Regions from separate parts of the Mesorhizobium sp. M0029 genome, predicted to be linked through region 1. Evidence: predicted binding sites of a transcription regulator. Region 1 holds the regulator's gene; each other region holds the start of a gene.
What was found. Region 1 encodes LexA, which represses DNA repair genes until DNA is damaged. Its sites were predicted from a motif close to TGTTCNNNNTGTGTTCNG; they were not measured.

Region 1 (2,204 bases):
GCTCAGCCTGATCGCCAATCTGGCCGTGATGCCGATTGTTTCGTTGATCGTCATGCCTTTTGCCGTGCTCAGCGCACTGGCGATGCCGTTCGGCGCCGACGGGCCGTTCCTCTATGTGATGGGCAAGGGTCTGATGGCGATGATCGCTATATCGGCCTGGATTTCCGAGCGCTCGCCGGTCGACGCCGTCGGGCTGATCTCCATCCGCTCGGTGCTGTTAGTGGCGGTCGCCCTCGTCATCGCCACCATGGCCACCACCTGGCTCAGGTTGGCGGCCGTGCCTTTCGCGCTGGCCGGCCTGTTGACGGTGCCGCAGGTGCTTACGCCAGACGTGCTCATATCCGAGGATGCGCATCTGGTGGCCATGCCGATCGGTGGCGGCGAACTCGCCCTCAACCGCGAACGCTCCAACGAATTCACCACGGACAATTGGAAACGGGCGCTGCGGGCCGAAACCATTATCCCACCTGAGATTTTCGAGGCAACAGATACGCGGTTCGATCTCGATCCGCTCGATCTGCCGCCCGGCTCGCCCTTCTATTGCACCGGCGATCTCTGTATCGCCCGGCACCCTTCCGGAGCCATTGTAGCGCTTGCGAAAGACCGCAAGACGGCGCGGCCGGCCTGTGCCTTCGCGAGCCTGATCGTCATCGATGACGCCACCGCCTACAATCCGTGCCGCGACCCGCTGGTGCTGGTCGTGACGAAGAAACAGCTGGCCCGCGACGGCAGCGCCGCCGTCTTCTTCGATCCGCAATCGGCAGCTGCAGCGCCAACCATCCGCTTCGCCGTCGACAAGCCGTATCGCCCCTGGCACGAGCAACGCCGCTTCTCCCGCGAAGCGCGCGGCCTGCCGCCTTACAACCAGCGTGAAAAGTACAAACCCAAGCCGGCTCAGTAGCGCCGGATCAATCCGACAAGCTTGCCCTGCACCTTCACCCTGTCCGGTCCAAAAATGCGGGTCTCGTAGGCCGGGTTGGCGGCTTCCAGGGCGATCGAGGCGCCCTTGCGGCGGAAGCGTTTCAGGGTCGCTTCCTCATCGTCGACCAACGCCACCACGATCTCGCCGGGGCTGGCTGTGTCGGCATTGCGGATGATGACCGTGTCGCCATCGAAAATGCCGGCCTCGATCATCGAATCGCCCTTGACCTCGAGCGCGTAGTGTTCACCGCCCATGATCATGTCGGGCGGCACCGAGATCGAATGGGTCTGATGCTGGATGGCGTCGATCGGCACACCGGCAGCAATGCGTCCCATCACCGGGATCGACACCGCCGAAACGGCGTCGTCATTGCCGGCCGACATCGAACGCGACGGCGAGCCCGGCTTGATCTGGCGGCCGATACCGCCTTGGCCCATCGCGCCTTGTCCTTGGCCGCCTTGCCCTTGGCCGGTTTGACCAAGACTGCCCTGAATGACGCTCGGCGAAAACTTCCTCGCCGCATTGAGGCCTGGTGCGATCGAGTCGGGCAGCCGCAGCACTTCCAGCGCGCGCGCCCGGTTCGGCAGCCGGCGAATGAAACCGCGCTCCTCAAGCGCCGTGATCAGGCGGTGGATGCCGGACTTGGAGGCGAGGTCAAGCGCTTCCTTCATCTCATCGAAGGACGGCGGGATTCCGCTCTCCTTCAGGCGTTCATGGATGAACATCAGAAGCTCATGTTGTTTGCGCGTCAGCATCGCGGCCCCCAGGGGTTCTGAAACCAGAATCAGAAAAAACAAACCCAGAACAAACACTATCTGTTCCAGTTGTGTTCCGCAACCTTTTAAAGTTTAATGAATGTGTTGACGTTTTGTTCAGCGTGACGTTCGGCACCGCGAGCGGCGCTCGTAGTCGTTGGCCGGCAACGGGGTGAAACGAAGACAAAGTGCCCTGCGTCGTCGGCTACGATCGCCGCTTCCTTTTCGGACGGGGCTGCGCAGCATCCGCGCCGGGTTCACTCTGGGCATAGACCTGCAGCGTGTAGCCGATGTGAGCGGTCATCAGAGTTTTCGCACGTTCGACGTCGCGATCGAGGGCCGCTTCCATCAGGGCGGTATGGTGTTCGATCGCCACGGCGTCGCGCAGGGCCGCCACGGCCTTCCGGTGGCCATCCGTGCGGCCGGCGGCGGCGCGCAGCGTCGGGGCCAGACCCAGAAAGCGGTGATGGCGATGCAATTGGTCGGAAATCGTCGCATTGAAGCGCAGCAGCCAGCTGGATGTCGCG
Region 2 (2,204 bases), on a different contig from region 1:
CCAGCCTGTCCTTGGTCTGGCCGACGAATTCCGGCTCGCGAATAAACACCGACAGCATGCCTGCCGCCGAGATCATCACGTCTTCGGAGGTGACGATCGAGGCGCGCTTGTTGCCGACCAGGTCGGCATAGGCCCGAAGCCCGCGCGTCAGCACATTGCGAAAGCCGGCCTCATGCGTGCCGCCTTCGCCGGTCGGGATGGTGTTGCAGTAGGAGTTGACGAAGCCGTCACCGCCGAACCAGGTCACCGCCCATTCCAGCGAACCGTGGCCGCCCTGCTTCTCGCTCTTGCCGGCGAAGATTTCGCGGGTCACCTGGAAATCATCGCCGAGCGATGCCTTGAGATAGTCCTTCAAGCCGCCGGGGAAATGGAACTCCGCCTTGGCCGGCGTCTGGTCCTTTTCCTTGATCAGCGATGGGTCGCAGCTCCAGCGGATCTCGACGCCGCCGAACAGATAGGCTTTCGAGCGGGTCATGCGATAGAGCCGCGCCGGCTCGAAGGCGGCGCCCTTGCCGAAAATCTGCTCGTCGGGATGGAAGCGGATTTTGGTGCCGCGCCGGTTGTGCACTTCGCCGAGCTGCTCCAGCCCGCTCACCGGAACGCCGCGCGAGAACCTTTGGCGGTAAAGCTGGCGACCGCGCGCGACCTCGACTTCGAGATGGTCCGACAGCGCATTGACGACCGAGACGCCGACACCGTGCAGACCGCCGGAGGTCTCATAGACCTTGCTATCGAACTTGCCGCCCGAATGCAGCGTCGTCATGATGACTTCGAGCGCCGGTTTCTTGAATTTCGGATGCGGATCGACCGGAATGCCGCGGCCATTGTCGGTGACGGTCAGAAACCCGTCGGCCGACAGCTCGACATCGATGAAGGTGGCATGGCCGGCGACCGCCTCGTCCATCGAATTATCGATGACCTCGGCAAACAGATGGTGCATCGCCTTGTCGTCGGTGCCGCCAATATACATGCCGGGACGGCGCCGCACCGGCTCCAGCCCCTCCAGCACCTCGATGTCGGCGGCGCTATAGCCCTCGCTGCCGTCCTTGGTCGCGGCAGGACGCTTCGTGGCCTGCACAAGCGGGTCGGCCGGGCGCGAAGGTGTCCGAGCCGGTTGGGGCTGCTTTTCCAGATTGCCGAAAAGATCGTTGTTGTCGTCCATGCCTGCCATAGAATCCGGTGCCGCGAATCACCCGTCGATACTGCCACGCTTTTCGGCGCCAAGCGACGGAAGTTCCTGTTACGTTCGGGGATTTAACCCCTTCTTATCCTAAAACCTTTCGATAACCAAGCCGGCGGAAATAGGTCCGTGCGGAGCCGCTGGGATTCCTGAATCTTTAACAAAGCGGCCTAGCGTCGCCCCAACAAAACAAAAGACCACGAGAGTCAGGGGTTGGTTGTGAGGGGCAAGGCCATAACGATGATTGGCATCGCTGCCGTCTTCGGCGCGATTTCAATCTTTGCCGCGGATTTCTGGGTGAAAAGCCAGGCCAAGGCCGATGCCGAAGAGAAAACGGCGTCGATCCCGGCGCCCGCCGTCCCCAAGGTTGTCTTCAAGACCATCGTGGTGGCCAACGCGCCGCTGCGTTACGGCATGGAGCTTGACCGGGCGCAGCTCAGCGAAATCCCATGGTCCGAGGATTCGGTGCCGCAGGGCGCGTTCACCACAGTCAATGCATTGCTCGCCGAAGGCAGCCGCGTGGTATTGTCGCCGATCGAGATCAACGAGCCGGTGCTGATCAGCAAATTGTCGGGGCCGAACGGCCGCGCGACGCTGTCCAACATGATGACGCCCGGCATGCGGGCGGTGACAATCCGCACCGACGAGATCGCCGGTGTCGGCGGCTTCGTCATGCCGGGCGACCGGGTCGACGTGGTGCTGACACGCGATGCGGGCGAAATCCAGGAAGTGGCCAAGAACGCGCAGGGCGCTGCCGGATCGACCGTTACCTCCGAGATCGTCGTCTCCGACGCCAAGGTGCTGACCGTGGGGCAGGGCGCCGACGAGCGCCAGACCACACCGCAGATCGCCAATTCCGTGACCATCGAGGTGACGACCGAAGGCGCGCAGAAAGTGGCGCTTGCCCGCACCGTCGGCACCTTGTCGCTGTCGCTCCGCTCGGCCGCCGACGGTGGTGCCGCCAAGGACGGCGTCACCACCATCTCGTCCTTCGGCGGATCGGTCGCCTCCGGCGTCCAGGCCG
Region 3 (2,204 bases), on a different contig from region 1:
GCCATCGATGCCATGTCGGAAGCGCTGGACAGTTTCGTCGTCGACGGCATCGAGCACAACATCCCGTTCCTGGCGGCGCTGATGCAGCATCCGCGCTGGCGCGAGGGGCGGATATCGACGGGCTTCATCGCCGAGGAATATCCTGACGGCTTCGCGCCGATCGTGCCCAATGGCGATGAAAAGGCAGTGCTGGCGGCGATCGCCACCGCGGTCGAGCTTCTGCGCCGCGATCGGCTTGACCGGCTGGGCGGGCGGCTGGCGCCGCATTCGGGCGCACTCAAGCGCGATTGGGTGGTGAAGCTCGGCGACGACTATCTCCAGGCTTCGATCATCGAGGGCATGATCTCCATTCCGATGGAAGTCGATCTGTCGGTCGATGGCGGCAAAGCGCTGACCGTGGCGTCCGACTGGCGGCCGGGCGACCTCATCTGGCGCGGCACTGTCGGTGCCCGCAAGGTCACGGCGCAGATCAGGCCGGCGCCGAACGGCCTGCGCATTGCCTGGAAAGGCATGTCGGTGACGGCGCGCGCCATGCTGCCGCGCACGGCGGAGCTGGAAAGGCTGATGCCGGAGAAGGTGGCGCCGGACACGTCCAAGATGCTGCTTTGCCCGATGCCGGGCCTGGTCGTGTCGATCGCGGTTGCCGAGGGGCAGGAGGTCAAGGCCGGCGAGACGCTGGCCGTGGTCGAGGCGATGAAGATGGAAAACGTGCTGCGCGCCGACCGCGATCTTGTCGTGTCGAAGCTCAACGCCAAGCCGGGTGACAGCCTGGCTGTCGATGCGGTGATCATGGAGTTCGCCTAGAGATTGTTTGGAAATTCTACTCCGGCGGCCATCTGAAGGTGGTTTCTGCGCTTCCCGTGCTCACGGACCAATGGCCGCTGCGCTCCGGTTCTCGAAACCACCATCATTATGACTCGCCAGAGCGAATTTCGAACAATCTCTGAGCCGTGCGGCTGGGTACGGAAGCCTGTGGTCGGTGGTCATTTGTGCTGGACTGGCATCGCCCGGTCCGGGACAATACATCTCCATCGACTCAAAGCCCTTCGAGCAATTTGAAACATCATGGCGGATGACAAACTTCCACGCGATCCCCTGAGGCGCGAAGCAGCGCTCGCTGCTGCGCGCCCGGAGGCACCGGCGCGGCCGTTCATCCATCTGCGCGTGCATTCGGCGTATTCGCTGCTCGAGGGCGCCTTGCAGGTCGCCGCCGTTGTCGGTCATGCAGTCAAGGACGAGTGCCCGGCAATCGCAGTCACCGACACAAACAATCTGTTCGGCGCGCTGGAATTTGCCCAGAAGGCGGTGAAGGAAGGCATCCAGCCGATTATCGGTTGCCAGATCGATCTCGCCTTTTCCGGCGAGACCAGCGACGCGCAGCGCGACCGCCGCCGCCATGGTCCGGAGATGCACGCCGTGGTGCTGCTCGCCGCCACCGAGGCCGGCTACAGCAACCTCGTCAGGCTGGTCAGCCAGGTCTATCTGGAGACGCCGCCGGGCGAGCCCGTGCATCTGACGTCAGCAATGCTGGAAGGCCATAGCGATGGCCTGATCTGCCTCAGCGGCGGGCCGCGCGGCCCGATCGGCCGGGCGCTGAAGGAGGATCGCCGAGATCTTGCCGAGACGCGGCTTCTGGCACTCAAGGCGCTGTTCGGCGACCGGCTCTATGTCGAGCTGGACCGTGTTTCCGGTTATGACCGCGCTATCGAGAAATCATCGGTCGACCTTGCCTATATCCATGATCTGCCGCTGGTCGCCACGAATGAGGCGTTCTTCGCCGCCCGCGACGACTATGACGCGCATGATGCTCTGATCGCCATTGCCGAGGGTTCGGTGGTTGCCGCCGACAACCGTCGCCGGCTGACTTCGGACAATTTCCTGCGCAGCCAGGCGGATATGGCGCGGCTGTTCGCCGACCTGCCGGAAGCGATCGACAACACCGTCGAGATCGCGCTGCGCTGTTCCTATTATCCCAAGACCCGCAATCCGATCCTGCCACGCTTTACCGGCGGCGATGTCGCCGACAATGAGGTGGCGCTGAAAGCGGAGGCCGATGAGCTACGCCGGCAGGCGCATGAGGGGCTGGAGGCGCGGCTGGCTGCGCATGGGCCCACTTCCGGCTACACGGTCGAACAATACCGCGAGCGGCTCGATTTCGAACTCTCCATCATCGAGAAGATGAAGTTTCCCGGCTATTTCCTGAT
Region 4 (2,204 bases), on a different contig from region 1:
AATACAGTCGCCGCAACGCGCGATATCTGGGAAGGTTCCGGCGCCAAATAGTCACGAAATAATACGTGGTGGGACTCGGGTATGTTAAGCGCCGACGCGGCGATAGACACCGCAGCCAGCGGCTGCGGCCATCGGCCTGGCCAACCCGTGTCGCGGGTCGCGAATGCGGGTCGGACTTTGATCGCCGCGCGCGAACAGTCAGCGAGAGGCCGGAACCACGCCGGACACCGAGCGCGCCGTTTCGGGCGAAAACACCACGAAAGCAAAAACCAGAACGGCAGCGGCGATAATGACCGAGCCGCCGGCGACGATCGGTTCAAGCGCCGGGTTTCCCTGCAGCATCACATACAGCGCCGGCAGCATGATCACCAGGCCGAGTGTGTAGAGCCCGTAGTGGATCATGGCGATGCGACGCGCCGCCTTTTGCGGATTGAGCGCGTAGTAGCCGCCGAAGATGGCGCTCGTCACCCAACCGAGCAGATTGATATGCGCGTGCGCCGGAAAAGCGGCGTGGTCGCCCGAGATCGCCATCTGCAGGCCGGCCGCAATCCCCAACATCAGGAACAAGATGGCAGTTTTGAAAAAGAGTTCCGAAATCCTCGGCATGTCATTTCTCCCCCTATGCGGTCTGCGACCGCTTGCGTCCTGGAGAATACACCCACGCACAGAAATTTTCCACGCCGCGCTTATGGGCCATGCCTGCACAGCTTTTTGCACGCTGTTCGACTTTTCTGGCTGCCACAACCCGGCGCCGCCCCGCTACGGCGTCAGCAAGATGTCGGCGCCCGCTCGCTCGTCGAACACCACCGCGCAGCCGCGCCCCAGCGCCACTGCCGACAGCGCGTTGGCCACCGTCTCGTCCGGCGATACGAAATCACCGGTCAGCACTCGCAACTCCTCCACCGCCCTGGCCATTGACACGCAGTGCCCGGCAACGCGATCGCTCGTGCAGGCGTCAATGACGCTGACGAGGTCGATCATCTCGAACTGGCCCATACCGGCCTCCACAAAAACAGCGTCCCGTCGCGGATATGAACGCCGAGGCGAGAGACAATGTTCCGCAGGTCCGATGCCCAGGCGGAGCACTCGACAGCCCGACCTGGAACGGGCCGGCCGGCGACAACCGCTTCGCTTGACAATAGGCCCTGTTTGTTCTCTATTTGTTCGGCAAAAACGCCTCTCACAACAGACGCGGCTAATGCTGCAACGCCGCAAAGGGAACGGTCGGGATGGAGCCCACCATCCTGCATGCGGATCTCGACGCCTTCTACGCCTCGGTCGAGCAGCTGCTCGACCCGGCGCTCAGGGGCAAGCCGATCGCCGTCGGCGGCGGCGTCGTGCTTGCCGCTTCCTACGAAGCCAGGGCTTTCGGCGTGCGCGGCGGCATGCCCGGACGACGCGCGCGCGAGCTTTGCCCCGGACTGATCTTCGTCGGCGGCCATTTCGCCGACTATCAGCGGCTGGGCGACGCCGCCATCAAGGTGCTCGACGATTTCACGCCGCTGGTCGAGCGGATTTCCATCGATGAAGCCTTTGCCGACGTCGCCGGCTGCACGCATCTGTTCGGGCCGCCGGCCGAGATCGCCGCCACGGTGCGTCAGCGCGTCCGGGCAGAGCTCGGCCTGCCGATCTCGATCGGCGTGGCGCGCACCAAGCATCTGGCCAAGATCGCCTCGCAGGTGGCCAAGCCCGACGGGCTGGTGGTGGTCGATCTGGACACCGAACTTGCCTTCCTGCATGATCTGCCGGTCGGGCTGATGTGGGGCGTCGGCCCGGCGACCAGAGCGCGGCTGGCCGAGATCGGCATCGAGACCATCGGCCAGTTGGCAAAGACGCATGGTGGGGCGCTGCGAAGATCGCTCGGGCCCGCCGCCGGCGAAAAGCTGGCGTCGCTGGCATGGAACCGCGACCCGCGAAAGCTCGAAACCCACAGGCGGTCGCATTCCGCCGGCGCGCAGTCGGCGCTTGGCAGACGGCCGGCCGAGGCGCGTATCTTCGGACCCGTCCTGCTGCATCTGGCAGACCGGGTCGCCAGCCGGCTCAGGGCGAAATCACGGCCCGGGCGCACGGTGACGGTGCGCGTGCGTTTCGCCGATCTGCGCGCGGTCACACGCTCGCTGACGCTCGATCAGCCGATTTCGGCAACCGCGATGCTGGCCGAAATCGCCGGGGAGCTGGTGCGCGGCGTGCTGGCCGCCAACCCT

Region 2: a site for LexA is predicted at 1,233-1,250, ahead of parE (DNA topoisomerase IV subunit B). Genes of this name have one in related genera too.
Region 3: a site for LexA is predicted at 922-939, ahead of dnaE (DNA polymerase III subunit alpha). Genes of this name have one in related genera too.
Region 4: a site for LexA is predicted at 1,151-1,168, ahead of dinB (DNA polymerase IV). Genes of this name have one in related genera too.

The regions. Positions count from the first base shown of each region.
Region 1 is NZ_JAMYVF010000002.1:65,433-67,636, reverse strand. It holds gene NKJ76_RS03450 (ComEC/Rec2 family competence protein) at 1-901, shown strand, start outside; gene lexA (transcriptional repressor LexA) at 895-1,677, opposite strand; gene NKJ76_RS03440 (GntR family transcriptional regulator) at 1,883-2,204, opposite strand, start outside.
Region 2 is NZ_JAMYVF010000012.1:193,110-195,313, reverse strand. It holds gene parE (DNA topoisomerase IV subunit B) at 1-1,162, opposite strand, end outside; gene cpaB (Flp pilus assembly protein CpaB) at 1,421-2,204, shown strand, end outside.
Region 3 is NZ_JAMYVF010000012.1:169,384-171,587, reverse strand. It holds gene NKJ76_RS20630 (acetyl-CoA carboxylase biotin carboxylase subunit) at 1-804, shown strand, start outside; gene dnaE (DNA polymerase III subunit alpha) at 1,066-2,204, shown strand, end outside.
Region 4 is NZ_JAMYVF010000011.1:166,317-168,520, reverse strand. It holds gene NKJ76_RS19505 (heme-copper oxidase family protein) at 199-606, opposite strand; gene NKJ76_RS19500 (hypothetical protein) at 760-996, opposite strand; gene dinB (DNA polymerase IV) at 1,230-2,204, shown strand, end outside.